DNA from 4 places in the Bacillus sp. BC08 genome. Region 4 is predicted to be linked to each of the others. Evidence: riboswitches for the same ligand, from Rfam matches in the RefSeq annotation. Region 4 holds a riboswitch; each other region holds the start of a gene.

Region 1 (8,373 bases), on a different contig from region 4:
TTGTAACAGTAGGAGAAAAATCTTAAAAAAGAGTTCGAGGTTGATAGAAACTTTATCAACCTCGAACTCTTTTTAATACCATTTAAATAACTTACATTACTTCATTTAATCGTGTTTCATTCGTTTCTTCAATACCATTTGCATATTGAACCGAACTATCTTGAGTTTCCTTCTCTTTACGGGACTTTTGTAGCATTTCAAGTATCACCCATAAAGGAACACCTTTATCTTTTAACATTTTCCATAAATCTAATTCGTTAAATTTATGCTCAGGTTGTTTCATCTCTTTTTCAGATGAACGAATATCAAACTTGATTAAATCATTTGATTTTTTATCTTCAAGTTTAGTAGAAGAGATAGTATTATGCTCAAGGTTAGATGGAGTTATTTTAGTAGGTTGAGATAATGTATGAATATTTAATCCGATTTGCATGCCTTTTCCTCCTCCTTAAGTAATGGAATTAGTTTTCTTATGATTTTTAAAGTTATTTAACTTGAGGAAACTAAATCTAATTATAAATTCAAATAATAAGATTTACAAGTCGTATTCTAAAAAGTAAATGCTTACTTGATTTAATATTTATCAACATTTGTGTATGTTTTCTGTATATACAATGTATATAAAATACTTTACATTATGTTTAAGTTAAGAACTCTTTTTTAATAGAAATATGTAAACGTTTTATTAAGGGGGGAGAAAGAATGGGGAAGTTAATTTTAAAAATATGTTTTTTCGCATTAGTGACTGTTTTTTCGTTCACAGTAAAAACAACATACGCTGAAGAGAAGCAACAAAATAATTATCCTATCATACTAGTGAATGGATTTGCTGGCTGGGGTAGAGAGGAAATGTTAGGGGTTAAATATTGGGGTGGTGTTCATGATATACAAGAAGATTTAAAAAGAAGTGGCTATACAGTACATACTGCTGCTGTTGGACCAGTTTCTAGTAACTGGGATCGCGCATGTGAGTTATATGCGCAAATTAATGGTGGTACAGTAGACTACGGTCCCGCACATTCTGAGAAACATGGACATAATCGTTTTGGCAGAACTTATAGTGGTTTTGCACCGAATTGGAGTGAAACCAATAAAATTCATTTAGTTGGGCATAGCATGGGTGGACAAACGATTAGAACATTGGTACATCTATTAAAAGAAGGTAGTTTTGAAGAAAAAAATTATGTGAAAAATCATTCGAACACGAATATATCACCACTATTTGAGGGCAAGAAATCATATGTTCATAGTGTGACAACATTAGCAACTCCTCACAATGGCACGACACTTGCGGATGGTAGTCTTCTAGTACCGTTCGTTAAAGATTTGCTCATTACAGCTGCAAGTTTTGGAGGGAATAATAATTTATCGTTATATGATTTTAAATTGGATCAATGGGGTATAAAAAAGAATGCTGGAGAGTCTTTTTTCCAATACACTGATCGTATTGTAAATAGTTCACTTTGGAAAGATACAAAAGATATAAGTCAATGGGATTTAAGTACAGATGGTGCAAAGGAGCTTAATAATTGGGTAAAGACACAATCTGATGTGTATTACTTATCCTATAGTGGACATGCATCACAAGCAGCACCTATTACAGGCTTACATCTACCTCATATAACGATGAATAAAGTGTTAATGGGTAATGCATTTTTCTTAGGTTCCTATGCAAGATATGAAGTAAACCGTCCATTAATTGATACTTCTTGGTGGCAAAATGATGGTGTAGTAAATACAAATTCTATGATCGCGCCTTCTTCTAATACTGTGGTAAATAATAATGAGATTTTACAGATGGGAAAATGGAATCATATTGAAACGAAAGCAAATTGGGACCATCTCGATATGGTAGGACTTAGTGTTTCAGACACGTTAGGTTTTTCTAATATTCAAGAGTTTTATAGAACAATTGCAGAAAAGCTATCAAGTTTACCGAGATAGGTAATAATAAAGCGCTCTCGATGGAATTCGGGGGCGCTTTATATTATATTGAAAGAGGGATTTGGTAGAAAAATATGGGGGGATATTATGAAAGTTCAAGTTGTATTATCAGGATATGGGACAGTAGGAAGAGAGTTTATAAAATTATTAAATGAAAAATATTTATATATAAATGAAACATATGGAATAGATTTAGTGGTAAGTGGCGTATTAGGTAGAAATGTTGCAATACATAATGAGGATGGCTTATCTATTCATCACTTATTAAGATATGGTGGCGGTAGCTCTGCAATTGAAGAATATATTGAACATCATCCGAAGGAACGAGCAATAGATAACATAAGTGGTACTGTACTGGTGGAATCGACTGTTACAAATCTTAAAGATGGAAATCCAGGAAAACAATATATAAAACAAGCGATTGAGAAACATATGGATATAGTAGCAATTTCAAAAGGTGCACTCGTTACAAACTGGAGAGAAATAAATGAAGCAGCAAAAATCGCAAATGTACGAATTCGATATAGTGGTGCAACTGCGGCCGCATTACCGACACTTGACATTGGTCAATTTAGTTTAGCTGGTTGCTATATTGAAAAAATAGAAGGGATATTAAACGGGACTACAAATTATATTCTTTCGAAAATGAATGAGGAAGATATTACGTTTGAAGAAGCACTGAAAGAAGCGCAAAGTAAAGGAATTGCTGAAACGAACCCAATATTAGATGTAAGTGGTTCTGATAGTGCTTGTAAATTGTTACTTTTGACAAACAGTTTAATGGGAACAGAAAATACGCTTGCAGATATACATATAAAAGGAATCGAACATGTTACAAAACAACAAATTCGACATGCTAAGGAACAAAATAAATATATTAAATTAATAGCTTCAGCATATAAGGATCAAGAGGGTAAAATAGCTCTTAAAGTAGAACCGTACGAAATAGATAAGGATCATCCGTTAGCAAATGTAAATGGGACAGAAAAAGGGATTACGTTCTTTACAGATACGATGGGGCAAGTTACTACAATTGGTGGCGCTTCCAATCCACGCGGAGCCGCAGCAGCAGCTTTAAAAGATATTATTAACTTATATCGTAAAGATTTGTACCGTATTAATGAGGAGTAAAATCCACCATTGATTATTAGCCTTTATTTTATAAGACCGTACCGCCCTTTATAAAAAATACATATGTAGTGGACCTTTTGAGAATGAAATAAATATGCAAAAATAATTGTAGGGGGTAAGGAATTGTTTAAAGATTTTAAAGTTGTCAAAGATCGTCCTGTTTATATTCAATTGAAAGATTATTTGAAAAAGATGATTATGAAAGGGCATTTGCTCGGTGATCAAAAAATTCCTTCAACGAGGGAACTTAGTGAATTACTAAGTGTGAGCAGAAATACGGTGCTCGCTGCTTATGCAGATTTAGAGCAAGAAGGACTCATTTATGCAGTTAAAGGAAAAGGGAATTTTATTGCGAAGGTTGATATTTCAAACACTTCGTCTGTTGAAATAGATTGGAAAAATAAACTTAATACAGTTACCTTATTAGCGGATGAATTAGATTTAATGAAACATGGTGTTCGCTGGGAAAAGGGAATGATTGTTTTTAATAGCATTGCTCCAGACGAAAAGCTATTTGATGTGGAAAATTTCAAAAGAGCTTTTCTTACTCGTATGTCCATTGAAGGTGATGTCGTATTAAATTACGGATATGCAAAAGGTTATAGACCGTTAATGAATTATCTACTTCATTATATGGAAATGAAAGGCGTAGATATTTCGAACAAAGACATTTTAATTACAAATGGATTTACAGAAGGATTAGACATTGTACTATCCTCGTTATCAAAAAAATCAGGGCGGGTTATTTGTGAGAATCCGACCCATCATGCTGCACTCAAGCTTTTCCGCTTACATGGACTTGAAGTTCATGGAATGAATATGAATGAAGATGGCATCGATACGAACGAAGTGGAACAAAGTTTACGTGAAAAGGATTTTGATTTCGCGTATTTAATTCCTTCTTATCATAATCCAACCGGTATTGTCACGAGTTCAGAGAAAAGAACGGAACTGATGAGATTATTTTCAAAATATAAGGTTCCTATTATAGAAGATGGGTTTAATGAAGAGTTACGTTATTCAGGTTCACATTTAGCACCATTATTAACTTTTGCTGGTGCGGGTAATAATGTGATTTATATTAGTAGCTTTTCGAAAGTACTTTTCCCTGGTTTACGTGTAGGATGGATCATTGCCGATAAAGAACTGATTCATTATTTAGAAAGTGTAAAAAGAGCAAGAACAATTCACACATCTACTTTAGATCAAGCTGTTCTTTTTCAATATTTACATGAAGGATATTTTGAAAAATATTTAAAAAAGGCAAGGTCTGTTTATAAGAAAAAATATGAGTTAGCTGTTGGGGCGTGTAACGAGTACATTCCGTTTCAAAGAATGACCGGTGATGGTGGACTGCATTTATTTATAGAGTTAGAAGAAAAAATTCATGCCCGCACACTTTTGCAAAAGTGTTATGAGCAAGGGGTTACATTTTCTCCTGGAGATGTTTTTTACTCTGATGGAGGAGGAGCGAACACGTTTCGATTAGGATTTTCACGTTTAAAAGAAGAAGAAATAGTTCGGGGAATCAAAATAATTGGTGATACAATAAAAAATGAAATTTGGAGTTGAGGAAATGAGAATTGGCGTTATTATGGGGGGAGTATCCTCTGAAAAACAAGTATCAATTATGACTGGAAATGAAATAATTGCAAATTTAGATAAAAATAAATATGAAATCGTACCAATTACGTTAAATGAAAAAATGGATTTAATCGAAAAAGCGAAAGATATTGATTTTGCATTGCTCGCATTACACGGAAAATACGGAGAAGATGGGACAGTTCAAGGAACACTTGAAAGTTTAGGTATTCCTTATAGCGGCAGCAATATGTTATCTAGCGGTATATGTATGGATAAAAATATTTCGAAAAAGATTTTACGTTATGAAGGAATAGAAACGCCAGATTGGATTGAACTTACAAAAATGGAGGATCTAAATCTTGAGGAACTAAATAAGTTAGGATTTCCGTTAGTGGTAAAACCAAACTCTGGTGGCTCAAGTGTCGGGGTAAAGATTGTCTATAATAAAGACGAATTAATTTCAATGCTGGAAACTGTATTCGAATGGGATTCTGAAGTAGTAATTGAGAAATATATAAAAGGTGACGAGATTACATGTTCTATTTTTGATGGAAAACAGTTACCTATCATTTCGATTCAACATGCTGCTGAGTTCTTTGATTACAATGCGAAATATGATGATACTAGTACAATTGAAGAGGTTATCGAACTTCCAGCTGAACTTAAGGAACGTGTAAACAAGGCTTCACTGGCTTGCTATAAAGCATTAAAGTGCAGCGTTTATGCAAGGGTGGATATGATGGTGAAGGATGGTATTCCATATGTAATGGAGATTAATACATTACCAGGGATGACGAAAGCGAGTTTACTACCAAAAAGTGCAGCTGCAGCGGGAATTGAATATAGTAAACTATTAGATATGATTATTGAAACTTCATTAAGAGTAAGAAAAGAAGAAGGCTTTTAAGTAGAGGTATCATGAATAATTTTTGACAGTTACATGAAGTATGTTATGATGAATACAATACGAAAATTAAATATTTTATCCACTAGGGGGGCCTATTATAGGCTGAGATCAAATTGGAATTTGAGACTCTTAGTACCTGATCTGGTTAATGCCAGCGTAGGGAAGTGGGAAAGACATTGCTATTTTATGAATAAAAACTGTCAATTTCACTTTCTTTACGCCTGTAAAGAAAGTTTTTTTGTTTTACAGATTTAATAATGGTGGGTAAATACTTAAATTTCATACATAATTGGAGGGATTCAAATGACTTTTTCACAATCATTACGTAAAGAAGTAGACTCAATTTGGGAAGCTAGTTTTCATCATCCTTTTGTAAAAAAGCTTGGTGAAGGAACGTTAGATTTAGCTAGTTTTCGCTATTATGTGCTTCAAGATTCGTATTATTTGAGTCACTTTGCTAGAGTACAAACTTTAGGAGCTGCAAAAGCATTGGAATTAGAAACGACAGCTCGTATGGCACACCATGCTCAAAATACATATGAAGCAGAATTATCCTTACATGAAAATTTTGCGAAGAAACTAGGGATTACACAAGAAGAAAAAGATAATTTTATCCCTGCTCCAACTGCATACGCATATACTTCACATATGTATCGTGCTGCGTATGAAGGGCATTTAGGTGATATCATTGCAGCAATTTTACCTTGTTATTGGTTGTATTATGAAATTGGTGAGCGTTTAAAAGAGTGTCAGCCAGAAGAACCAATTTATAACGAATGGATTTCTGCTTACGGATCTGATTGGTTCCGTACATTAGTTGAAGAGCAAATTACACGGTTAGATACTATCGCTGAAAAAGTAACAGAGGCAGACCGAAATCGAATGAAACAACATTTTATTATTAGCAGTCAATATGAATATTCATTTTGGGAAATGGCTTATACATTAGAAGAGTGGCCAGCGAGTACAGAAGAGAAAAACGTAATAGGATAAAGAGAAGAGGTATCGCAAAAGGCGCATCAATCTAAGTGCGTCTTTTTTTAATTTATCCCGCTTTAATGGGCAGCCCGATTGACGAGGGCTGATAATCAGTGGGGGATGAAGAAAACCCCCACTGATTAAAGTTTCACTTTATAAAAATGAGCCCGTGGAAAAATAACCGAAAAATAGGTACATGAACAAGGTGCATCATCTAGTGATAGGTCATATTTTGTAGGTGTACGTATTGAACTTAGTTTATAGCGCTATTTCTACTTAGATTTAACGAACAGAAATATAGGAAAGCATTGAAAAGGTTGAAGTTTATAAATGGAGGTCATAAAAATGAATAAGTTTCAACAAGAACTACAAGCGTTAAGCCTTAATGATTACCAGTCTGGAAATATTGTGTATTGGGACCAGCAAAACCAATATCCATATTACTATATTGAAGATGCTGTTCGTCGCTGTGGAGGTTGTGGTGGTCGTTGTGGCGGTTGTGCGGGTCGCTGTGGTGGATTTCGTTGTGGTGGGTTCCGTTGTATTGGTTGCTTCGGTTGTTTTGGTTGTGGAGGCTGTGGCGGTTGTGGAGGCTGTAGTAGCTGTGGTAGTTGTTCTAATTGTTTTGGTGGTTTTAATGGTACTACTGATACAACTGGTACTATTGTAACATATGAATATTGATAGGAGAAAAAGGAATCCATTAGTGAAGCATTATATAATTTTTATAAAAGAATTTAATTAAAACACATATAGCATTCAAGTGAAAGAAAGATATTTAGATTTTTAGTTGTAAATCAAGATAAAATCGAAAAAGCAATGACTAGATTTAAAACCTAATCATTGCTTTTTCATATTTTTATCATCAAATAAGAAATCTGTTGCTTCTAGTTAGTGGGTAGCGAAAGAAATTATTACAACTATGTAAGGTTAATGTAATGTTAATCAATAGTAAAAGAATATACTTGAGTGTATTTTAAATAAGATTTAAAAGTACTGTTTATTTTTTTAATATTGGGGTAAGTAAAATTTTATTAGGAAGTGTATTAAAATGATTGAACTTAAATCTATTATCCATTCGTACAAACTAAAGAGAAAAATAGCAAGGGATTTATACGGAAACAGAGATGAATTGACACTGTTATTAAATGAATTTAATAACATGAAACACACAGTAACATGTGAAAAAAAGAAAAATAATATATTATCTCGTTTACAATTAATTTATCAGAATATGAAATTAGATAAACGGTATCCTCTTCCAATTACTTTTAATAGTAAATTATTGAATCGATTAGAAAAAGAATCTCTTCATTCTATTGAGGAAGGTATAGCATGTCTACAATTAATGTTAGATATAAATTATGAGAAAATAAAACAATATGGATCGAGTACAAGTAGGTCATTTGTTCCATTATCGCAGTCTTCCATTTGTCTTGCTGATTGTGTTTGTATAACTGGATTTGCATTAGGATTACTAGGTGCAATTACATTTGGAGGATTTATGGTATCTGTATGTTCAATTACATAATGGTTGATGTTTGCAAGAAGGGCACTGAATTAAGGTGTTCTTTTTTATTTCTATTGTAAAATTATTGTAGAGGTTAATACATTACATCATTCCTGTCGCAACAAAGGAGTTCAGCCCCAACGGTGCGTGTCAAGGGGCTGAACTTTGAGTGCTCTTCTTTAATAGATAAATATAATTATCAATCTCTCGCATTATACTAGGTTAATTAAATATATAGCTTGATATTTACATGTAGTGATGTAAACAAATCTGAATGGATTATTGCGATTCTAGAGATTGTAAAGCCATACATGGATGA
Region 2 (8,373 bases), on a different contig from region 4:
TATGATGACAACGAATCTATGAAATATAAAACAGACTATATAAAGACAAAGGGTTTAAGTGGCGCAATGTTTTGGGAACTAAGCGGAGATTGCCGTACAAGTCCAAAATATAGTTGCAGTGGACCAAAATTACTTGATACGTTAGTAAAAGAATTACTTGGTGGACCTATTGCTCAAAAAGATACTGAGCCCCCAACAAACGTAAAAAATATTGCTGTTACAAATAAAAATTCAAACTCAGTTCAATTAAACTGGACTGCATCTACTGATAATGTAGGAGTTACGGAATATGAAATTAATGCCGGAGAAGAAAAATGGAGTACAACAATAAATAGTATTACAATTAAAAACTTAAAACCAAATACAGAATATACATTTTCAATATTAGCAAAGGATACTGCTGGGAATAAATCACAGCCTACTTCTATTCTTGTAAAAACAGATGACGTTAACACAACACCTCCTGATGGAAATGGGAATGCTACCTTTTCAGTCACTTCAAATTGGGGAAGTGGTTACAACTTCTCGATTGTAATTAAAAATAGTGGAACGACCCCTATTAAAAACTGGAAATTAGAATTTGATTATAACGGCAATTTAACACAAGTTTGGGATTCTAAAATTAGTAGTAAAATAAATAATCATTACGTAATTACGAATGCAGGATGGAATGGTGAAATTCCTCCTGGTGGATCGATTACAATCGGAGGAGCAGGAACAGGCAATCCTGCTGAACTTTTAAATGCATCTATTAGCGAAAACTAAACGTAACCTCCATTAATTATTTCACTAAAGTTTGAATTTAGGTTTGAGTGCTCTGACCTAAATTCAAACTTTTAATTTTATGAAAAATCGTAAATATATATTACGATAACCTATTATAATTATATTTAGTTTCTAATATGAAGTTCGTGTGAAGTTCATCTGAATTTTACATGAATTTCCTTTAAGTTCTATTGTCTTCCTATACTAATCACATTATCCTTTACATATAGGAATTATTTTTCATTCCACTTTAAACTATCTATATATATAAAGAAAAGATAGTCGCCTATTAGGGAAAGGCATCTAAATATAAACATAACATAAGAAAAAGCACGCTTATAAGCGCACCATAAGAGTGCTTCTTCATACAATTCTCATGTAAGAGTTCTCGAAAATCATGTTAATCACAAAGAAAAGGCATTAGCTTATATAAGCTAATGCCTTTTCTTTGTGATTATTGTTCAGCGTTCCATTCTTCTATATTCCATACTTTTGTGATCCACCCTTCATAGAAAGAAGGCTCATGTGAGACAAGTAAAACTGTTCCTGTATATTGTTGTAACGCTTCCTGCAAAGACTTCTTTGTTTCTACATCCAAATGATTAGTCGGTTCATCTAAAATTAAAACATTGCTTTTCGTTACGATAAGTTCACATAAACGCACTTTCGTTTGTTCTCCGCCGCTTAATAAACGAATAGGTTTTAACACGTGCTCTTCTTTCAAACCACACTTTGCTAATGCTTGGCGTATTTCTTTCCTTGTCATATCTGGTCGTTCTGCCCAAACTTTCTCTAATGGTGTTGTTTCTGAAGCAAACTCTTCCTGTGCAAAATAGGCAGGATTTACTCGCTCGCCAACAGAAATTGAACCACTTAGCGGTTTTATTTGACCTAATAACGTTTTTAACATCGTCGTTTTTCCAATTCCATTATGACCAACAATCGCTATCTTTTCTCCCTTTTTCACTTGTAAATTCAACTCTGGGCATAGCGGATCACTATAACCTATCCTTAGTTTCTCAGCTTGCAATATACGACTCACTGGCTCCTCGTAAACATTGAAATCAAAACGGGATCGAGTTACATGATTAACCTTTTCAATCCTTTGCATTTTCTCTAATACTTTCTCTCGACTTTTAGCCTGTTTCGCTTTTCGAATTTTATTTTTTTGAATAAATGTTTCTAACTGAGCAATTTCTTTTTGTTGTTTCGCATGCGCCGATTGTAATTGTTTCCTTTGCAATTGATAGCTTTGCACAAATTTTTCATAATTTCCTACGTACCGCTTCACTTTCCGTTCTTCTAGATGATAAATAACATTTGTAATACTGTTCAAAAATACTTCGTCATGTGAAATGATCACATAAGCTTTTTCATACTGTCTCAAATACGATTGCAACCATTCTATATGGGCTGTATCTAAATAGTTTGTTGGCTCATCTAGCAATAAAACATCAGCTTTTTCTAAAAGGAGCTTCCCAAGTAATAACTTTGTTCGCTGTCCTCCACTTAACTGTGAAACATCCTTTTTCAAGCCTATTTCAAGTAAGCCTAAGCCCATTGCTACTTCTTCAATTTCTGTATGAATTTGATAGAAATTAGAACTTTCCAATATAGTTTGTAATTCTCCATACTTTACTAACAGTTTTTCTATTTTTCCTGCTCCATTCATTTCTTCAGCAATTTTTAACATTTCACACTCAATTGCATACAAATTAGAAAATGCACTTTGTAAGTATCCCTCAATTGTTATTCCTTCTTGTAAATCCATATGCTGCTGTAAAAAACCTATCTTCACATGTGGAAACCATTCAATGTTTCCGTCATCATGTATAAGTTCTCCTGTTAAAATCCTTAACAATGTTGATTTTCCAATTCCATTTTTCCCAACTAACCCAACATGCTCGCCCTTTAATAGCCGAAAACACGCATTATCTAAAATGGTTTTCTCACCATACGAATGACTTAAATTTTCTACTGTTAATATACTCATTTTTTTCTCTCCTCTACTTATTGTTCGTAAGCTAAATAGAGAGAGCAACAGTATAAAGCCTTATTTAATTGTATATATAAAAAATGGGTAAGGTGAATACACCTTACCCATTACATATTATCGTAAAAAAGGATTAAGGTTCTTTACCTGCTGTCTTCAATTTAGCTTAATCGTTAAAAATGGGCAGACTTCTCCCACATCAAGCTAAAACCATTTGAAGAACAGTTGATAAAGTCATTTTATCCTTTCACTCCTTTAACATTTGTTATATTAAGAGTATAAACTACTCTGTTATATTCTATTCTCTATTTTTTCTTTTGTTCCTTCTCCGCTTTTTCATTTTCTGCGTAAATTTCTTTATACATCTTTTCTAATGCATATGGATTTGTAAAGATGAGCGTTAACGATTTCCACATATAAATTCTTCGTTGTAGCTCTATCCCATACTCTTTACTAACCATATTTTTCACTTCTGGAATATGTTCTTCGTTTTGAAATTGTTGTACAGGTTTCAATTCCTTCGTCTTAAAATCCGTTAAAAGGCCTATTACAGTTCGTCCATGTTCCTGCGACCTTTCTTCTAAATCAAACTGAATGGAATGAACAAAACCTAAAACGTGAAAGATTTGAGCATGCAACCCGACAGCAGCACGCTGTTCCATTAAGTTGTAGCACTCCCGTTTTAACTCTTCTACCATTTCTAAAGAATTTCTATTAACTTTTCTTTTGCCAACAAACATAATCTTTACAATATGAGCGACTGCTCCCATACTTTTCAATACACTCTCTAAAACTTCTACCGCATCTTCCACATAACCATTTGAAATTATAGAATGAATAAATTCATCTAATAACACTTGAAATTTTTTAACTAAATGTAAATCGCGTAATTCTGGAACATCTTCTCTTAATTGATTCCGGCCTTGCACCCACTTTAAAACTTCTGTCATTTCTTCTTCTTTTAATTCATGATGTTCCATACCATACTTCATCAATAAAATATGATTTTTTAATAAGAACTTTCCTTCTTCAAGATTATCAGCTGTTAAAGAATCAACTATTTGCTCTATAGATTTCATCTTTCTCCCCCTATATAAAAAGCCTCTTAACAGCGATTATACCAAAAACTGTTAAAAGGCTTTTTCTATTTTTTCATATACGGGGCTAATACTCTCAGAATTTCTTCCTTATCCTTCTTTAACTCAAGTGACGTTAACATATCCATCGTTCTCGGCCTAGGTAATTTCACTTGTACCTCACCAACTATTGAAGCTGGTCTTTGAGATAAAATAAATATGCGATCCGAAAGCAAGATTGCCTCATCTAAGTCATGTGTGACCATAACGATTGTTTGCTTCTCTTGGTGCCAAGAGTTTAAAAGCCAGCTATGTACTTCCATTTTTGTAAAGGCATCTAATTTTCCAAAAGGTTCATCAAGTAGCATAATTGGCTTTTCACATAAATATGTGCGTAGAAAACTAATTCTTTGACGCATACCACCAGACAATTCATCTGGATAATGGTCTGCATATTCATCTAGTTCAAACTGCTTTAATGCTTCTATTCCCTCCGTTAGCCTTTGTTTTTTCGGTTTCCCTTCGATTTCCAATGGAAGAACTATATTTTGCAAAGCTGATCGCCACGGCAGTAATAAATCTTGTTGCGGCATATAACTTACAACATCTTGCTCTTGCATTTGCTTATCGTTATACGTTACATCCCCACTTGTTGGATTTTCAACATTTGCAATCATATTTAATAATGTGCTTTTCCCGCAACCACTCGGTCCTACAAAGGAAACGAACTCTCCCTCTCGTATAGAAGCACTAATATTTGCTAATACATTCTTTCCATCAAAAGCTTTTACAACCTCTTTTATTTGTAATCCACTCATTTTTCACTTGGAAGGAACTCATTTGTAAAGGCATCTTTCACATCAATTTTCTTCTTAATAACTTTGTTATCATATAAGAAATTCATGTAATTCGTCCAAACTTCTTCCTTCTGTACTCCCCATGCTTTTGCATCATCTTGATACTTCGTACTTAACCACTTTTGACTTTCTTGTACTAAGTCTTTATTTACATCTGGAACAGCTTTAATTAAAATATCAGCAGCTTCTTTCGGTTCTTTAATTGCAAAGTTATAACCTTCTGTCGTTGCACTCATAAACTTTTTCACAAAGTCTTTATCTTGTTTCGTATGTTTTTCACTCGTAATCATAACAGGACTATAGAAATCAAGCGCCGGGTCTAAGTCTTTCACCATAATCGTATTTAACTCTTTTCCTTGGCGCTTCGCTTCAATTCCATCCCATCCGTAATAAATCCATTCAAAGTCTGCATCACGACCGATTGATTTAAAGAAATCGGTTTGTCCTAAGATGATCTTTTCAACTTTATTAAAATCAGCTTGATGTTTCTCCATAATTGTCTTTAACGTTGCTTCTTCTGCTGGTCCTCCCCAACCTCCGTAACGTTTACCTTCAAAATCTTTCGGTGAAGTCATGTTATCTTTCTTAAGCGATGCAAAAGCTGAAGTGTTATGCTGAATAATCGCTCCGACAGATACAACAGGAATACCTTCTACACGAGCCAACGTTACATTTTCTTGTGCGCTTATTGCGAAGTCAGCTTTTCCTGAAGCTATCATTTGCTCCGCTGTCACATTATCACCAGGCTGAATAATTTCTACATCTAAGCCTTGCTTTTTATAATAATCTTTCGCTTGCGCTACATATAAGCCAGTATGATTCGTATTTGGAAACCAATCTAATACTACTTTTACTTTTTGATCTTTACTTGCACTTTCTTCTTTCTTCGCCGGATTACATCCAGCCACACCTACTGCTAATAAGGCAGCTAACATAACTTTTAAACCTTTTTTCATTTTCTGCCGTCCTTTCTATATATCCACGGTGCTGTTATTCTTGCCATAAACTCCACGATAAAATACAGACATAATGTCACCATAACAATAATTGCTGCCACACCAAATACTCGGGCTGTTAAAAAGGATTTTGTAGCTCTTGTAAGCATAACTCCTAATCCTTCACTGGCACCGAGCCATTCCCCAATAATCGCTCCCATTACGCTATATGTAACTGCAATTTTTAAACCTGAGAAAAAGTATGGAAGCACTGCTGGAAACTTTACTTTCTGGTAAACTTGCCATTTCGTTGCCTTCATCGTTTGCAACAACTTCAACATATTTTTATCTACCGTTTGAAAACCTTCTAAAATGCTAAGTGCAATCGGGAAGAAACAAACGAGTATTACTACCATTACTTTCGGTAGCATTCCATATCCAAACCAAATAATAAATAACGGTGCAAGTACAACGATTGGAATCGTTTGCGAAATAACAAGCAACGGATTTATTAAAATACGAAATAAAGGGATAACATCCATAATAATTGCAATACTTGTCCCAATTAAAATCGCAAAAAACAGTCCGATTAGAACCTCTTGTAACGTTTGCATCGTATTCGGTAATAGTAAATCTTTCATTCCAATTAATTCTTGAACAATGGCAGAAGGCTTGGGTAAGATCCACGGTTCAATTTTAAATAATGAAACAGATCCTTCCCATATCGCAATGAGAAGGATAAGCCAAATAGTTGTAATTATTTTAGATTGCTTCTGGTTTTGCATATTCATCACGGTACTTCCAAACCTTTTCATCTATCGTTACACCAGTGCTTGGACGATAATGGATTTTAATAGAAGTAATCACTTCCTCTGCTCCAGCATCCACACAAGCTTGTTGCGCACGTTTAATGACATCAAGAAGTACATCTAATTCTCCTTCCAGCGTTGTTTCCATTGCCCCTACTTCATAACGAACTCCCGATTGTTGTACAACCTCAATTGCTTTATCAACAACAGAATACACATCTTTGTTCTTCGCTTGTGGTACTACTGAAAATGAAATTGTAACTTGTTGTGACATAGTAAAATCCCCCTTATAAAATGAAATGTTCAAACAAGAAAAGGCTTTCCTACTGCGTAGGAAAGCCTTGTATGCAAGTTATTATAGAATAACATATGCTACATCACTTTAAGTAACTCCCTACGCTGGCATTATCCAGATCAGGTTGAGGGTCGATGTTTGTTTACATCCTCTCAGCCAATTGGCTCCCCGGTCCTTAATTCGTTTTCATTGTAGCATGATTTATTTTATTGAACAAACAAAAGCGCGTATAATCATTTCATTTAACTTTTGAATTCTCCTATTAACTCTTGTAACTCCTGCGAAAGCCAGCTTAAAGAACTAGCTAATTCCGCAATATCTTGTACAGACATTTCCTGCTCTTTCATACTTTCTTCAACATTACTACTACTATTCGCATACGTATTTGCAATAAGTGATAGTTCATTTACAATCCGCACAATATTTTGGCTATTTTGCAATATATCACTTGAATTGTCAGAAACAACTCTAACCTGATTTGTAACAGATTGTGCTGATTTTGAAACCCCACCAAAGAAAGCACCACTACTTTCAACAAGTTTCATACCCGATTCTACTTCTTTTAAGGTATTTTTCATTGAAACAACAGCTTCTTCCGTACCAGCTCGTGTTTCCCCTATTAATTTTGCTATATCTTTTGCTGATACTTCGGTCTGCTCTGCTAATTTACGCACTTCATCCGCAACAACGACAAATCCCTCACCAGTTTCCTCAACACGTGAAGATTTAATAAAAGCATTTAGAGCTAGCGAATTCGTTTGATTTGAAATACCGGTAATTACTGTTACAATATCACTAATTTCTTTTGATCTTGTTTCCAAAGAATAAATAATAGAAGATAAATCTTGTACTGCATTTTGTATTATGTTCATTTGATTAATCGTCTGTTCAATAATACCATTTCCTTTTACTGAATGATGCTTTGTACCTTCAGACTCTTTCGCCATTTGTTTTGCAGTATTAGTTATCTCTTCCATCCTATCTTCCATTTCATATATAATATCTAAATACTTTGGTACTGCAGTTTCCTGTAATTGAATGCCAGCCCTTAACTCAACTATAGAACTTACGATTCCTTGGACTGCCATGCTATTCTCTTTCGTACTCACTGACAATTCTTGTGAAGATGAGGAAACCTGTTCTGCTGTTTGCTTCACTTTATCTATAATCCCTTTAAACTTCTCGATGGTATTATTAAAATACGCATTAATAATACCAATATCATCTGGTCTTTCCTCTAATTTAATACTTAAGTCACCTTCACCGACTTGGCGCAATCCTTCACGTAAATCCCGCAATGGAGCAAGTGCGTTACGTACGATTAGGAATTGAATAACCGTTGCAATTAAAACAGAAATACAAATAAACATTAAACCTTGTATAATGAACTTTTCTTTTGTCATAGGAACAATAGAGGCATCTACATCGGCTGCGACAATTGCCACAATATTATCTTTCTCATCTTTAATTGGCTCTAATATCGTTACCCATGATCCCAATGCGTCTTCATATACTACTGTCATGTTTGCTTTTTTTGTGCTCATTACTTTATCATATGCTTCCATCCAAAGATCTGGTTGTTTATAATATTCCCCCGGTCTTACTTCAACAACATTTGCTAAACCTGTGGACAAATCAATGAT
Region 3 (8,373 bases), on a different contig from region 4:
GAATTGTGTAAGAAAGGCCGTAACTCCCTACACATGCTCCGTAAATCCATGGAATAGAATATTTTTGCGCTATATCATTTACGATAAAACGTGTTTCGAAATTATCAGTTGCATCAATAATTACATTAACGTTTGTAACGAGTTCTTCTAATTCTTCAGCTGTTACGTCTTGAACGAGAGCTTCTATCCTTACTTCACGATTGATCTCTTCTAGACGTTTTTTTGCCGCTACAGCCTTCGGAAGGTTATTTTCTACATCACTCTCTGCATACAATTGCTGCCTTTGTAAATTACTCCAATCGACATAATCCCGGTCAACAATCGTTACTGTGCCAACACCAGCTCTTACAAACATCTCCGCATTTGCACTACCTAATGCACCTGCACCGATAATGAGCACATGCTTTTCTCTTATCTTTCGTTGTCCTTCTTCTCCAATTGGAAAAAATAATTCTTGGCGAGAATATCGATTATTCAACTACGCTCATTCCTTCTAAAGGACTACTTGCTGTCGCACAACGTTTACGTGCAATACGACCCGCTTCAAAGCCAATGCGCCCTGCCTCGATACCTAATTTCATTGCATATGCCATCTTAATTGGATCTTTTGCTCCCGACACAGCAGTATTTAATAACACACCATCCGCTCCTAATTCCATCGCAAACGCCGCATCAGCTGGGCTACCGATACCAGCATCAACGATAACTGGTACTGTCGCTTGTTCGATAATGAAGCTTAAATTTAACGGATTTACAATACCAAGCCCTGAACCGATTGGTGATGCTCCTGGCATAATTGCATGCACACCCAGTTCTTGTAATTTACGTGCTAATACAACATCATCAGATGTATACGGAAGAACGATAAACCCTTCTTCTAGTAACATTTCAGATGCCTTTAACGTTTCTACTGGATCAGGTAATAACGTTTTATCATCACCAATAACTTCTACTTTAATCATGTCGCAAAGCCCCGAAGCTTTTGCTAATTTTGCAATACGAACCGCTTCTTCGGCATTTTTTGCTCCAGCTGTATTCGGTAATAACTTATATTTTTTTACATCAAGTTTCTCTAATAAATTAGGCTGCTTTGCATCAAATATATCCATACGACGTACTGCGAACGTTAAAACCTCCGCCTCAGATACATCAATTGCCTTTTGCTGCACATCAAAATCAGGGAATTTTCCTGTTCCTAATAAAAGTCTAGAATGAAATGAAAATGGTCCAATGTTTAACATAATCAACCGCCTCCTACGAAAGTTACAATCTCAATTTGGTCTCCATCAAAAACAGATGTATCTGCATGATCATCTTTTTGTAAAATATCTTTATTACGCTCTACTACAACAATTCTGTTTTCTAACTCTAAATGTGTAAGTAGCTCAGCTACTGTTTTTACACTCTCTGGCACTTCAATTTGATTACCATTAATTTTCAAATTCAAACTTCCAGCCCCTTTCTAAACTGTTTTAGAAAGCAATGAATCTAGCAAGTGATTCTCCTGCTTTCCTTCTATTAAATCCGCCATATACTGACCAGAAACAGGACTTAATAAAATACCGTTTCGATAATGCCCAGTACAAGCATATAAACCTTTTATTTCTTCATGCTCTCCCATATAAGGAGCTTCGTGATTCGATTGTGGTCTTAATCCTGCCCATGTGCTTTCCCACTCTGCTTCTTTTAAAGCTGGCAATATTGTATATGCGCGCTCTAATATAGAAGTAATACTTTCTGGCTGCACAGTTTTATTAAACGTATGAGGCTTCATCGTCGCTCCAATTACGTAACGTCCGCCGCGCTTTGGTGCAATGTAAAATCTTTCTTGAAAAATAGGCGCCTTTATAAGTGGTTTTCTACTTTTTACCGCTACTACTTCTCCTTTAACTGGATATGTACCCCATTCACGGTGAAAATGACGCAGTAACTTCGTACTCCATGAACCACCCGCAATAACAACCTTCTCACATGTGATAATCCCTTCGCTCGTCACAATCCCAGTCACTTTATTATTTTCAATACGAATATCGAATACTTCTGTCTGTTCATATATATCAGCACCCGAAAATGATGCAGAATGTGCGAATGCTTTCGTAAGCTCCGGTGCAATAACATGACCATCTTTCGGATAATATACAGCACCTATAATTGACTCAGAAAGAAATGGTTCTTTCTCTCGTAAACGATCTCCCGTTAGAAAGTAAGAATCTTCACCTGTTTTCTGCTGCCAATCCATAATGTGAAGAATTCTTTCCTTCTCCTCTTCATTTTGGGCAATACGATAAATGCCTTTCTCTTCATACCCAATATCGATACCTGTTTTTTCACGTAAAACTGCTGCAAGTTGTGGAAATATAGCACGGCTTTCTCTAGCAAGTTCAAATAGTGGGTCATATGCATCCCATTCTGCCTGAACTCCAAGTAAACCAGCGGCTGCTTTCGAGGCTTCAGATGCAATTCTTTGCTTCTCTACAATCGCTACTTTATGTCCTCTTTCTGCTAGAAAATGTGCAACTGAACTACCAATTACACCACCGCCAATTATCGCTACATCATACTTCTTACACATGTTTTTCCGCCCACTTTCTTATTGATTCCTTATAAGATTTCGCTTTGCTATACGGGTTACTACTGCTTATAATCCCAGACATAACAGCAATACCACTGACGCCGTTAGTCAGAACATCCCTAGTGTTTTCCGTGGTGATTCCTCCAATTGCTGTAATTGGTATGGATAAACACTTTGCAATGTCTGAAACTTCTTCAAGCCCTCTCGCTGGCACACCTTTTTTACAATCCGTCGGAAATACATGACCATAGACGAGTGAATCCGCTCCATTCTTAAATGCATCGATCGCCTCTTCTAAAGAATGCACAGAATAACCAACATGCAAATAAGAGAACTTTTCTTTCACTGACCTTACATTTGCACTTCGATATCCTAGCTGCACACGTGGAATGTTTAATAAAATAGCAATATCAATTCGATCATTTATCACTATTTTTGATGCCGGAAAGCCTTTCTTCAAAAGACTTTCCACACCTTCATACAATTCCTTCGTACTTTTCTCACGCTCACGAATATGCAAATAATCAATCTCACTCTCAATTTGCATCGCTACATTCACCAACTCTTCGAATGTCATGTGGCCATTTGAGATTACATGAAGCTCATTTTTCATATTCATTCGCCTACTTTAAAATGTTTTCGAATAATTCATCGGCCGGAATGATTTCTTTCGTCATTCCTTTATCCTTCAGCCATTTATTTTGTTTCTCCCATGATTCTTTTGAATCCGATAAGAATGGCTCATCTTTCGTTTCCATCTTCTCTAATAAAATTTTCATACTTTCTTTTTCAACTTCTGGTACAAGTGGGAAGTTTTCTTTTTCTTGATGATTTAATAAAATATTTAATGCTTCATCTGGATTTTTCTTCATAAAATCATAGCCTTTTTTCGTACCACGTAAGAAGGCTTGTAACGCTTCTTTATCTTTTTTCAACGTTTTATCACCTGTTACAAATACAAGTTCATGATAATTTGGTACACCGTAATCAGCTGGATTAAAGTATGCTGGTTCATGGCCTTCATGACGCATAACAGGTACTTCATGGTTAATGTATGCCCCTGTTACCGCATCCACTTTTTTCGTAATTAGTGCCGGTACTAAATCAAAGCCAACATCGACTACTTTCACTGTATCTGGATTGCCACCAGCTTCTTTTACCATCGTTTTTAAATACATCTCACTTAAAGGTGTTCCAGAATATCCAACTGTTTTCCCCTCTAAATCTTTCGGCGATTGAATGCCTGCTGATTTCAGCGATACAACATGATTTAATGGTGAACGTACGACCGCTCCAATTGATTTCACTGGAATTTGTTCATTAGCTTTTGCCATGACAACATCTGGCTGATAATATAAGCCCACTGTTACTTTTCCTGCAGCTGCTAAAGTTAATGGGTCAGTCGGATTGGAAGGGAATTTAATATTCACCTTTACTCCCTCTTCTTTAAAGTAGCCTTTTTCTATTGCCGCATAAATAAAGCTATGTACCGCATTTGGGTACCAATCAAGCATGACCGTTATTTCTTTGTCTTTTTTACTCTTATCTGATGCTGAATTACTAGAACATCCAGCAATCATTGCAACTAATAATGTAAACACAAAGATGCGTTTTAAAAATTTCATGAATGCTTCCTCCAACTAATGAATTTCTTTTCTAATACCGAAATAAGTATGACGAAGAAAATAGCTAGTAATGATAACAATACAATGGGTGCAAATACACCCGCTCCGTCTAACTGCGTCATCATTCTTTTACTGAAATACCCTAGCCCAGCTTGTGCACCGAGCCATTCACCAATTGCTGCCCCAATCACACTAAGCGGAACTGCAATTTTTAAAGCTGAGAAAAAATAAGGCAGAGCAGACGGCAATTTTAATTTAAGAAAAACATCTTTTTTCGTTGCCCCGTACGTAACTAAAAGCTCTTCCCATTCTTTTTTCGTACTGCGTAGTCCATCATACGTATTGACCGCAATTGGGAAAAACGTAATTAAAACCGTAACAACAACCTTACTCCAGATCGTATATCCAAACCATAAAACGAAAAGCGGAGCAAGCGCTGTAATAGGAATCGTTTGTGAAGCAACTAATAGTGGATAAAATGCTCTCTCCATCCAATTACTCGCATTCATTAACATCGCTAGCCCTACCCCAAGTACGATAGAAATAGCCACCCCTATTAAAACAACGTATAATGTTGCCGGCAAATGAACTGTGAATAATATATCTTTTAGTTTCCATATCTTCATTACAATGGCAGACGGTGACGGTAAAATGTACATTTCATCTACGATTCTTGCGCCTACTTCCCAAAAGGCAAGTAAAATGCTAGAAAGTGTAAGAGCAGGTAATAGCTCCTTCAACCGCTTCATCATACGAGTACCTGCCTTTGTAACATACTAAGAAGCTCATCTTTAAGTGCTAACACTTCAGGCTCATATAAATCTTTTCTTGTTCGATTATGATCAAGTGGTACAACCCTCTCAGTTAAAGTAGTTATCGGTTGCTGCTCTACTACTAAAATTCGATTAGAAAGAAACAACGCTTCTTCCACATCGTGAGTGATAAATAAAATTGTTTTTTCCCACTCTTTCCATTGTTCAAACAGCCATTCTTGCAAAGATGCCTTCGTTAAAGCATCCAACGCGCTAAACGGTTCATCTAACAACAATATCTCCCCGCCTGTTAATAAAGTTCGAATGAAAGATACGCGTTGCCTCATACCACCAGATAAATCTTTCGGATATTTTGTCTCATATCCTTGTAAGCCAAATTTATGTAACAGTTCCTTTGCCTTTATTTGTGCTTCTTTCTTCTGTACACCTTGGCATTCTAGCGGCAAGGCCGCATTCTCAATAATCGTTCTCCATGGCAGGAGCATATCTTTTTGGGGCATATACCCTACAGGATGGCTCTTTGTTTCTGTCAACTCTATCTGTCCAGTACTCGCTTCTTCTAAACCTGTAATAAGGCGAAATAAAGTACTTTTCCCACATCCACTCGGTCCGATAATACTTACAAACTCTTTATCTTGTATAGAAGCATTTAATTCATTGATGATTGGTTTCTCATCATAATGAAAAGAAACATTATGAAACTGTAGTATGTTCTTGCTCCTCAAATCCCCACATCTCCTTACGATAGGACATATCCCAGAATAAATATTCAAATCGACTGGAATATAGGAAAATCTCCTCTAATCGATCTAGCTCTTTTTCAGACTTTCCAACTGCCATTTCATTTAATAAATCTATTAACCAAATACAAAGGTTACCGTATTCTTCAGAACTATATCCTTGAATCCACTCTCCAAAGAACTCATGATCTCTTGCTCCAGGAATATCATTTAAACGCTTTCCAATTTCCCAATAGCTCCACATACATGGAAGAAGTGCTGCTATTAATTCCGCAAGTGTGCCGTTTTGAGATACAGACATCATGTAATTTGTATAAGCTAAATTTTTAGCAGATGGTTTTGCTGACTCTATCTCCTCTATAGAAATTCCAAGCCTTTTTGCATACTGTTTATGAATCGTCATTTCTCCATTTAATATTCCATCAATTTGTTCAGCGAATTTCCCCATTACTTGTGGATTCGTTGCCTTTACAACACCAATCGCATATAGCTTTGCATAATCTAACAAATATAAATAATCTTGAATAATGTAATACTGAAACTTATCTTTTTCTAACGTACCATCCCCCATACCTACTACAAACGGATGATTATGACTCATCTCCCAAACTGGTTGTACAGTTTCTAATAATCTATCGCAAAATTTCATTTCCCTATCCCCTTCCGGTATGTGTATATAAATAAAAAACCACTTCTAAATAAGAAGTGGTTACAGCAAATAAAATTATAATTTATTCGTTGCTCCACTTCCCTTCGCTAGTATTACCTAGATCAGGTGTTATAAGGGTTAAGGATTATTCCTCTCTCAGCACAACAAGCACCCCTAGTGGTTTCAATATGAAATTTTCAAATAAAAAAGCCCCGTTTCTATACGCAAAGAAACGGGGACTCATTATTAGTGTCCGAATTGCTTCCCTACGCTAGCATAATCTAGATCAGGTAATGAAAAGGATCAAAGGCTTACGGCCTACTCTCAGCTGGCAACACCAGCTCTCCTAGCAAACTATGAAATTAACACTGTCAGTATAACATCGTAATAAGACATCATCAACTGTTTTAATTTTCTCAATTGTCAACAAAATAACGAAACTATATAATACTTATATTCTATCTTAGAAATTTTAATCCCAATTAATTGGATAAAAAGGAATTATTATCCTCAAAAAATTTATTTTTATATTGATTTCATATTACATTTATGTGAATACACCCACTATATTATATCTTTATACTATAATAAAATTACAACTATACAACTAGAGGAGGTCTCTATTATATGAATATGAAAGCTACTGCTTTAACAGCAACTACTATCGCAATTGCCTCTTTACTTCCTTCTATGGGAGAAACAAATGTACAAACAGCCAACGCTGAACAATTATCTAATGTGAAAATTGGATATGTCAAAGTCGATCAAGTAGCCTTACATACAAAAGATAACGCAAATAGCTCATCAATTGATACAATTCGCTTTAATACGAAAGTAAACATACTTGAAACAACAAATGGTTGGTATAAAGTATCTGTTAATAATAAAGTCGGTTATGTACAAAAAGATGCTATTCTACTAAAAAACAAACTTCAATCTAATAATCAATACATTGTTAATGCCAATGCATTAAACGTTCGTTCTGAACCTAATTTAGAATCTTCAATTTTAGATGTATTACCAAATGGGAAATTCGTTACCATTCAAGAAGAACAAGGCGAGTGGTATAAAATTTTACATAATGGCAAAACAGGTTACGTACAAAAAGCGTTCGTGTCTAATGGTTCACAGCCTTTAGTAAAAGGCATCACAGTTCAAAATAATACGAAATACACAGTTGCAACACCTAAACTTAATGTACGTAGCAACGCTAGTACAAATAGTGCACTACTTGGTTCATTACAAAATGGTACACAAATACAAGTAGTGGAAACTGTGGGAACTTGGTATAAAATTCGTTTTGGCACAGGATACGGATACGTGGCAAAACATTATGTGATGCAAAATCAAACACAATCACAAGCTCAAACAGCTCAACCTACTTCCATTCCAGCTGTGTTCAAATTCCCTACTCAAGGAAGAATTAGCTCAACCTTTGATATACGCTGGGAACAAATGCATTATGGTATAGATATCGCAGCTCAAGGTAATGTCTCTATCCAGGCGGCAGCTGCAGGTAAAGTTGTGAAATCATATTATTCAGCTAGCTATGGCAATGTTGTGTTCATCTCCCATCAAATAAACGGGAAATTATATACAACAGTCTATGCTCACATGAAAGATCGCACTGTACAAGTTGGTGATCAAGTACAAGCTGGACAATTAGTAGGTCATATGGGAAACACAGGTCATTCATACGGGCAACATCTTCATTTTGAATTACACAATGGAGAATGGAATTTTGAAAAAACAAATGCAGTAAACCCACTGCCATATTTAGTTAGGTAAATTGTATGCCACGCAATATCAATATACCTCTCTTAATTGAATACTTAGCCTTTTTAGGTTTAATCTGTTGTTTAATCATTTACAATACAAACACTGTATTTTTATCTATTATCATTGCTTTTGTTGCTTTAGAAATTATGATGGAAGCCTTTCAAGTGCAACTAAAACAAAAAATTGCCCATATTTATAATGCCATCTTTCTATTAGGTGCCCTAATAACAAATAT
Region 4 (8,373 bases):
ACATGTTGCAAAGCAAGCAGGACAGTCGGTCATTTATGCAAGTTTATTATTGTTTTACGTTTTGCAAAGACCTGATGTTCCAAAGCGAGTGAAAATTATTGTGATTGGAGCACTTGCTTATTTTATTGCACCAATTGATGCCATCCCAGATTTCATTGCTGGGGTTGGTTATACAGATGATTTAGGGGCGTTGACGGCCGCACTATTGCAGGCATCGTTATACGTCAATGAAGAGGTGAAGGATAAGGCACGAGTGAAGTTGGCAGAGTGGTTTGGTTCGGATATAGACACATCATTTATCGATCAGAAATTAGATCAATAGGTGAGAACTGTCATGTGGTGACAGGGCGAACGTAAGCGAGGAAGTGCTTTATGCCATCAGGAAGAACGCATACGAAAATAAACTTAATATCCCTTCCGGTTGTTTTGTTTATGCTCTTTTCGTATGGATTAACAAACTTGGATTTTTTATTAACTTTTGCAATTGGCTTTTTAGTAGGTACTTCATTTTTAACGCCGGATTTAGATACATATAGTAATGCGTATAATAAATGGGGATTCCTACGTATATTTTGGTATCCGTATAAGAAGGTCATGCCGCATCGCTCCTTCTTTACACATACAATTATACTTGGTGATGTGATTCGTATTGCATACATGTTAATTGTATTTTCTCCATTTTTATTCCTATTAAATGTGATCGCGCTTGATGGGAATTTAATAGAAATTGCGAAGAAACATGAGGTTGAAATTGTAACGTTCGTAATGGGAATTGTTGTGGCAAGCACGCTTCACATTATAGCGGATAAAGTGAATACGCGTCGCAAGAAAATGATGAGAAAAAAGAAGAAACGCAGAAGATAAAAAAACCGTCCCAAAAGGTGTTTTGGGACGGTTTTTTCTTATTAATAGGTCGGTTATCGATGAAAATTCATTTATCATGCGATAGTGTCGTTTTAATCAAACGTTTGTTTAAACTTAAGCTGTTAGCACTCTAATACCTTTTACGATGTTCCAAATGAAGTAGTATAAGCTAATAATGCCGCAAATACATAAGACAATCATTGCTCCAATGCCAAGTGTTACGTCTGGTTGATTCGATCCGATTCCCATAATTCCTAGAATAATAAATCCAATGAATGCCGCGATACTTGGAATAATGTGTGTCCATAGAGCGCGTTTTGCGTGTGGTTTTGTTTCAGAATCGCCCACAACCCACACAATGATAGGGAATAAGATAGGGGCAAATAATACACTAAAGTATGATAAAGCTGCTAATATTTTGTTTCCGTTCATATATATCACCTCATAAATAATATCCGTTGTTATACCTTTATTATGCAGGAAATATAGCGAGCTTCCTATCGATGAACATTACAAGAACGTGACGTTTTTGTAAGATTTCCATACTAAATGATAAAATTTTCAAAAAAATCTTTTGTAATGGAAATTGTTGTGATAAAATTAGTGAAAACGTTTTCTTAAACGTTTTTTATTTTAGACTTAAAGGTATGATGACCTGATAGTCTATTGGTGAGGTTATTCTATTTAAAAGGGGATTCTTTAGGGGGAGAGAACAATGAACACATGGACACAAGTTTATGATCCGTTCGGAAACATTTGGATTTCGGCAGCGGTCGCACTTATTCCGATTATCTTTTTTTTCTTAGCTTTAGCAGTTTTCCGCATGAAGGGGTATGTGGCAGGGTTTATTACAGTTGTACTCACAATTTTAGTGGCGTTATTCGCTTATAAGATGCCGTTCACGATGGCGATGGCAGCGACCGGATATGGTTTCTTATACGGACTATGGCCGATTGCTTGGATTATCATTATGTCGGTATTTTTATATAAAATATCTGTAAAAACAGGTCAATTCGATGTTATTCGTGCATCTGTCTTATCCATTACAAATGACCATCGTTTACTCGTTATTTTAATCGGTTTTTCATTTGGAGCGTTTTTGGAAGGGGCAGCAGGATTTGGTGCACCAGTAGCGATTACGGCAGCACTTCTTGCAGGTCTTGGATTAAATCCTTTATATGCAGCGGGTCTTTGTTTAATCGCAAATACGGCGCCAGTAGCGTTCGGAGCGATGGGAATTCCGATTACAGTTGCTGGACAAGTAACTGGTATTGATCCACATAAAATTGGACAAATGGCTGGACATCAATTACCGTTTCTATCATTATTTGTTCCGTTCTTTATCGTATTTTTAATGGATGGATTTAAAGGAGTAAGACAAACATGGCCAGCTCTATTTGTAGCGGGGAGCTCATTTGCAATTACGCAGTTCATTACAGCGACGTTCTTAGGACCAGAACTTCCGGATATTACGTCAGCACTTGTAAGTTTAGTGAGTTTATCGCTATTCTTAAAAGTTTGGCAGCCGAAAGAAATCTATCAGTCTAAAGAAGCAAATAGTGAAGTAGCTGCGACGACAGCAACATCTATGCCGAAACTAACAGTAGGGAAAGTAGTAAAGGCATGGTCTCCATTCATTATTTTAACTGTAATGGTAGTCATTTGGAGCCAAAGTTTCTTCAAAGCGTTATTTGCTCCAGGTGGCGCATTAGAAAGCCTTGTGTTTAAGTTTGAGGTTCCAGGCTTACACAATCTAGTAATGAAAGCAGAGCCAATTGTAAATAAACCGACGCCTTATGAAGCAATCTTGAAATTCGATGTTTTATCAGCGACGGGAACAGCAATTTTAATTGCTTGTATCATTTCGATCTTTATTTTGAAAATGAGTGCAAAAGATGCAGTAGTAACATTTAAAGAAACGCTAAATGAGCTTAAGATGCCAATTCTATCTATCGGATTTGTATTAGGATTCGCATTTATCGCAAACTATTCTGGTTTATCTTCTACATTAGCGTTAGCACTTGCAGGAACAGGCGGACTATTCCCGTTCTTCTCACCATTCTTAGGCTGGATCGGTGTATTTTTAACAGGATCCGATACGTCAGCGAATGCACTGTTCTCGAATTTACAAGCGATTACAGCGCAGCAAGTCGGTGTATCTGAAGTACTTCTCGTTGCAGCAAATACAACGGGCGGTGTAACTGGAAAAATGATTTCTCCGCAATCGATTGCAATTGCTTGTGCTGCAGTGGGACTTGCTGGAAAGGAATCAGATTTATTCCGCTTTACAGTGAAGCATAGTTTATTCTTCGTAATTATTGTTGGTATTATGACGTATGTACAGGCATATTATTTAACATGGATGATTCCATAAACAACAAAAGAAATAAACTTTTCATTTTTCAGATTATAGTGTATGATGGGAAAGTATTGAAAATTAAATCAGTGATAAACTAGGGGTGCCTAACGTATGCGTAGGCTGAGAGAGAAGCGCGTGAACTTCTTAACCCTTTGGACCTGATCTGGCTCGTACCAGCGTAGGGAAGTTAACGGCTTTACATAATGATGTCTTTATGAGCCAGGTCCTTATTTTTTTATGGACCTGGCTCTTTTTATTTTGGCATACGCTGGCCATATCTTGTCCTTGTCACGTACAGGGGGGCAACAAAGGTTATGAAACAGTCTGTTTCAGCTGAGCAAATTGAATTGAAATCGAGTTTACCAGGAAGTAAGAAAGTGTATGTGGATGGACCACGCGCGGGTATGAAAGTGCCGATGCGCGAGATTGAACAAAGTGAAACGAACGGCATTCCGAATCCGCCAATTCGTGTATATGATACGAGCGGTCCTTATACAGATCCTGCGTATAAAGTGGAGCTGGAAAAGGGGATTCCAACGCCGCGCCATTCTTGGATTCTGGAGCGCGGAGATGTAGAAGCATACGAAGGGCGCGAAGTGAAACCAGAGGATGACGGTGTAAAAGTGGCTTCGAAACATACACCTGTTTTTCCGCAAATGGATCGCCAGCCGCTTAGAGCGAAGCAAGGGGCAAACGTTACGCAAATGCATTATGCACGTAATGGCATCATTACGTCTGAGATGGAATATGTTGCGATTCGTGAAGGAGTGGAGCCTGAGTTTGTTCGTAAGGAAATCGCAGAAGGCCGTGCCATTTTACCAGCGAATATTAACCATCCGGAAGCAGAGCCGATGATTATCGGACGTAATTTCCACGTGAAGGTCAATGCAAATATCGGAAACTCTGCTGTCTCTTCTTCTATTGCAGAAGAAGTAGAGAAGATGACGTGGGCAACGCGCTGGGGTGCGGATACGATTATGGATTTATCTACAGGTAAAAATATTCATACGACGCGTGAGTGGATTATTCGTAATGCGCCTGTACCAGTCGGAACTGTACCGATCTATCAAGCGCTGGAAAAAGTAAACGGAATTGCAGAAGATTTAACGTGGGAAGTGTATCGTGATACGTTAATTGAGCAAGCGGAGCAAGGTGTTGATTACTTTACGATTCACGCAGGCGTATTACTCCGTTACATTCCGATTACTGCAAAGCGTACGACAGGTATCGTTTCACGTGGTGGTTCAATTATGGCACAGTGGTGTTTATTCCATCATAAAGAAAACTTCTTATACACTCATTTTGAAGAAATATGTGAAATTATGAAGCAGTACGACGTTTCGTTCTCTCTTGGAGATGGATTACGTCCAGGTTCGATTGCAGATGCAAATGACGAAGCACAGTTTTCTGAGCTTGAAACACTTGGTGAATTAACGAAGATTGCTTGGAAACATGATGTGCAAGTGATGATTGAAGGACCTGGGCATGTACCGATGCATTTAATTAAAGAGAATATGGAGAAAGAGCTTGATATTTGTCAGGGCGCGCCGTTCTATACACTTGGACCGTTAACGACAGATATTGCACCAGGTTATGACCATATTACATCCGCAATTGGGGCTGCAATGATTGGCTGGTTTGGAACGGCGATGCTTTGTTATGTAACGCCGAAAGAACATTTAGGTTTACCGAATAGAGATGATGTTCGCGAGGGAGTTATTACGTACAAAATCGCTGCGCATGCGGCTGATCTTGCGAAAGGGCACAAAACGGCTCATCAGCGTGATGATGCACTTTCAAAAGCTCGCTTTGAATTCCGTTGGCGCGATCAATTTAATTTATCTTTAGATCCTGAACGTGCGATGGAATATCACGATGAAACATTGCCAGCAGAAGGCGCGAAAACAGCTCATTTCTGCTCTATGTGTGGACCGAAGTTTTGTAGTATGAGAATTTCACATGATATTCGTGAATATGCGAAAGAAAATGATTTAGAAACGACCGAAGCAATTGAAAAAGGGATGAAAGAGAAAGCGAAAGAATTTAAAGACACTGGTAGTCATTTATACCAATAACACGTTACACCTCTTTACTTGATTGATCACACTGTAGTACCTAACTTAAATATAGAAGAAGCCCGCTTTGCTAAGACGGTAGCAAAGCGGGCTTCTGTCGTTTATCCCACATTAATGGGCAGTAAGACCCCCACCTCAAAATTCAGTGAAAGCACAGAAGTTAGGTGGGGGTCGGGCTGCCCATTAAAGTCCGATTGGTGAGGGCTGATAATCAGTGGGGAATGAAGAAAACCCCCACTGATTAAAGTTTCACTTTATAAGGCGAAGAAGAGGTGTACCCAGTAGTATAAGAGGAATAATGTGACGACTGTTGTGAGAGGAATAACGATAAGGGATACACTTAAATAGTCTTTCCATTTTACTTTAATTTTGTTTTGTTTCAGGATATACATCCAAATGAGGGAAGCTAGTGTACCGATTGGTAATAATAGTGAACCGATGTCACTACCAATAATGTTTGCGAGATAGATAGTTTTTAATGTGACTGGGTCTAGTCCCATTTCTGTTAATGTGATTGTACCAATCATAAGTGCAGGATGGTTATTGAAGACGTTAGAGAGGAGGGAGACGAGTCCGCCCATTGCAAAGCTAGCATAGAGTAGATGTTGACTTACAACTGGTTCAAGCCAATTTACCAGCGCCGTTGTTAATCCTGCGTTATGAAGCCCGTAAATAATGACATACATAGAGAAAGCGAAAATCAAAATGTGCCACGGTGTCTTTTTTAAAATATCGACAGGGTTCGTTCGTAAGTAGTACCATCTCCAGATGAGAAGAATGAGTGAACCGAGTACAGCAACAATTTCGATTGGAATTGATAAGAAGGATGCAACGAATAGAAGACAGCGCATAAGGAAGACGAAGCCTAATACTTTTAGCATGAATCTTGTCCGTTTTTGTTTCGTATCAACTGAATTTTTTCCTTTTAACGGATGGAAGTTTTTCGTGAAGAATATTTCTTCGATATCATATGAAGAAACAGGTAATTTTTCAGGGAGTTTTTTCTTTAAAACTGTATACATAAGCCATGACATAAACAATAGTCCTAATGTTGCAGGTACAAACATCATAGCAGTATGCATATAAAGAGTCATATTCACAATATTTAATGCGATTAAGTTTACGATATTACTTACACCAATTGGTGCACTAGATGCAGTAGCGATTAAAGCACCGCTTAATAAATAAGGGATTTGTTGATGTGGTTTTAATTTAAGGTTTCTCAGTAGTAAAATTAGGATTGGTGTTGTAATTAAAATACTACCGTCGTTATTGAATAAAAGAGTCATAAGAAAACATAATAATTGAATATACCAGTATAAACGGCGACCGGAGCCTTTTGCTAAATTTGCAAGTTTCGCTGCGGACCAGTGGAAGAAGCCGAAGCTCTCTAATATAACCGCCATAACGATGGTCGCTAATATTGTTATAGAGGCACCGCCAATTTTACTAATAATGTCCATGACGTCTGGTCTTGATACAAGTCCAGTAATCAAGATAATGCCAGCGCCAATTGCTGCCGGCCACGCCTCATTTAAACCACGAGGTCGCCAAAAGATAACAATCATCGTTAAGAAGAATACAATAATAGTAATCCATATTTCAATGCTCATATTTTGCCTACCTTTCTATTTTCCCTTGAACAAATGTAGCTTGTCTCAAGTTTGTATTGATAGTATATTCAGCAAAAAATAAGAAGAACTAGACGTATAATGGAATAAAGCGAATATGTGTTTTTCAAGCTAAAGGACAAGTGTCACTAATAGCGAAATAACTATTGTGAGAGGAGTCTATAAATTAGTGGGGCGATAAGATAGTAAATGAAATTTATATGGGTGATTATGGAGATATATCAGCGATTCTTGAAATATATTAGCGATTTTTAAAATATATCGACTGATCGACAAAATATGACAAAAGGAGCCCATCCCAAAATGCCTTTTGGAACAGACTCCCGACTATATTATTTTTCCTTCAAAAAAGTTCGATCCTTCAAGAATAAATTCCAGAAGAAAATAAATCCTGGTAGTAAAATTGCGATTCCAATTGCGTATAGGATAAGCAATGCATAGAATGTTTCTGTAGTTGTAAAACTTGTAAATACAGTTACATCAGGATAAATAATATAAGGTAAATGCGCGACACCGTAAGCGTAACTTGCAAATGCATATTGAGCGACGACTGCTAAAACGGCAATGCGAGGGTATCCTAGTGTGCCATACTTCTTGTTTGTCCACCAAAGGGAAGAGTACCCGATAACGAATAAAACGATAGAAACTGTAAACCATGGGAATTGTTTTATGAGTCCTTGCATAAGCCAGTGTGTTTCCGGATCCATTACAACGAGGGCGATAATCGCCGTAACGAGTGTTGCGGGACCAAGGATGATGGCGTTTCTTCTATAAATTCTATACGAATCTTCTGAACCTTGCTCTCTCGCAAAATCAGCAAGAAAGAGCGAGGAAAGAAATAGTTCCGAAGTTAGTCCGAAGAGCATATAGCAGTAGATAACCGGGCTAGAAAGAAGTTTTCCATACAAAAGTACTTCTTTTCCTTCAGACATTGTAATATAAGCCCCCTCTGTAACGGGTAAAACGGTAATTAATAAGGCTGGAATTAAGAGCCCAGTAATACCTGAAATCACCCGAAGGAGGAATTGATATTTTGGCAGAGAGTAGGCAAATACCATGAATGTACTACGAATTGCAATGAGTATTAAAATTAACATAACTGGTACGAACATCACTGTCGCAAGGGTGAAAGCAGCTTTCGGAAAGAAACCGAGAAAAGCGACAACGACAAAGACGAGAAATGTATTTGTTACTTCCCAGGTTGGTGATAAGTATCGATTGGCTAGCTTGGCAGCGAGCGTTGGATGTTTTGCGTATACCATGCCCCAAAAACCTGCTCCAAAATCGATGGAACCTAATATACTGTATACGAAAATAAGAGCCCATAAGATGATGATTGCAATACTTTCCTCATGCACGAGAATCGCCTCCTTCGTGATGTAAATCATTTGTAAGCGGATGTTTCTTAAAGAATGTCCGTAGTACAAAAACTGTTAAAATACCG

Evidence for each region. A riboswitch is a leader RNA that binds a small molecule or an ion and turns the genes downstream of it on or off. The one in region 4 is predicted to bind thiamine pyrophosphate.
Region 1: another riboswitch for thiamine pyrophosphate. It lies ahead of tenA (thiaminase II); the one in region 4 lies ahead of thiC (phosphomethylpyrimidine synthase ThiC).
Region 2: another riboswitch for thiamine pyrophosphate. It lies ahead of ACXVYO_RS10150 (MTH1187 family thiamine-binding protein); the one in region 4 lies ahead of thiC (phosphomethylpyrimidine synthase ThiC).
Region 3: another riboswitch for thiamine pyrophosphate. It lies ahead of tenA (thiaminase II); the one in region 4 lies ahead of thiC (phosphomethylpyrimidine synthase ThiC).

What each region holds. Positions count from the first base shown of each region.
Region 1 is NZ_JBTGPA010000031.1:527,938-536,310, reverse strand. It holds gene ACXVYO_RS13440 (lipoprotein BA_5634 family protein) at 1-26, shown strand, start outside; gene ACXVYO_RS13435 (DUF3914 domain-containing protein) at 92-433, opposite strand; gene ACXVYO_RS13430 (esterase/lipase family protein) at 703-1,944, shown strand; gene ACXVYO_RS13425 (homoserine dehydrogenase) at 2,032-3,075, shown strand; gene pdxR (MocR-like pyridoxine biosynthesis transcription factor PdxR) at 3,199-4,647, shown strand; gene ddlB (D-alanine--D-alanine ligase) at 4,652-5,566, shown strand; TPP riboswitch at 5,641-5,746, shown strand; gene tenA (thiaminase II) at 5,870-6,559, shown strand; gene ACXVYO_RS13405 (heterocycloanthracin/sonorensin family bacteriocin) at 6,890-7,228, shown strand; gene ACXVYO_RS13400 (homoserine dehydrogenase) at 7,596-8,075, shown strand.
Region 2 is NZ_JBTGPA010000030.1:91,351-99,723, forward strand. It holds gene ACXVYO_RS10120 (glycosyl hydrolase family 18 protein) at 1-765, shown strand, start outside; gene ACXVYO_RS10125 (ABC-F family ATP-binding cassette domain-containing protein) at 1,220-2,758, opposite strand; gene ACXVYO_RS10130 (hypothetical protein) at 3,064-3,837, opposite strand; gene ACXVYO_RS10135 (ABC transporter ATP-binding protein) at 3,903-4,652, opposite strand; gene ACXVYO_RS10140 (ABC transporter substrate-binding protein) at 4,649-5,647, opposite strand; gene ACXVYO_RS10145 (ABC transporter permease) at 5,644-6,417, opposite strand; gene ACXVYO_RS10150 (MTH1187 family thiamine-binding protein) at 6,389-6,709, opposite strand; TPP riboswitch at 6,810-6,911, opposite strand; gene ACXVYO_RS10155 (methyl-accepting chemotaxis protein) at 6,973-8,373, opposite strand, start outside.
Region 3 is NZ_JBTGPA010000034.1:329,404-337,776, forward strand. It holds gene ACXVYO_RS17780 (thiazole biosynthesis adenylyltransferase ThiF) at 1-478, opposite strand, end outside; gene thiG (thiazole synthase) at 471-1,241, opposite strand; gene thiS (sulfur carrier protein ThiS) at 1,244-1,447, opposite strand; gene thiO (glycine oxidase ThiO) at 1,463-2,572, opposite strand; gene tenI (thiazole tautomerase TenI) at 2,565-3,185, opposite strand; gene ACXVYO_RS17805 (ABC transporter substrate-binding protein) at 3,196-4,197, opposite strand; gene ACXVYO_RS17810 (ABC transporter permease) at 4,194-4,946, opposite strand; gene ACXVYO_RS17815 (ABC transporter ATP-binding protein) at 4,946-5,695, opposite strand; gene tenA (thiaminase II) at 5,664-6,359, opposite strand; TPP riboswitch at 6,442-6,545, opposite strand; TPP riboswitch at 6,606-6,717, opposite strand; gene ACXVYO_RS17825 (SH3 domain-containing protein) at 6,987-8,147, shown strand; gene ACXVYO_RS17830 (hypothetical protein) at 8,153-8,373, shown strand, end outside.
Region 4 is NZ_JBTGPA010000040.1:39,643-48,015, forward strand. It holds gene ACXVYO_RS26525 (YkvA family protein) at 1-322, shown strand, start outside; gene ACXVYO_RS26530 (metal-binding protein) at 373-864, shown strand; gene ACXVYO_RS26535 (DUF4870 domain-containing protein) at 979-1,296, opposite strand; gene lldP (L-lactate permease) at 1,580-3,238, shown strand; TPP riboswitch at 3,310-3,425, shown strand; gene thiC (phosphomethylpyrimidine synthase ThiC) at 3,538-5,298, shown strand; gene ACXVYO_RS26550 (arsenic transporter) at 5,553-6,911, opposite strand; gene ACXVYO_RS26555 (cytochrome d ubiquinol oxidase subunit II) at 7,262-8,287, opposite strand; gene cydA (cytochrome ubiquinol oxidase subunit I) at 8,280-8,373, opposite strand, start outside.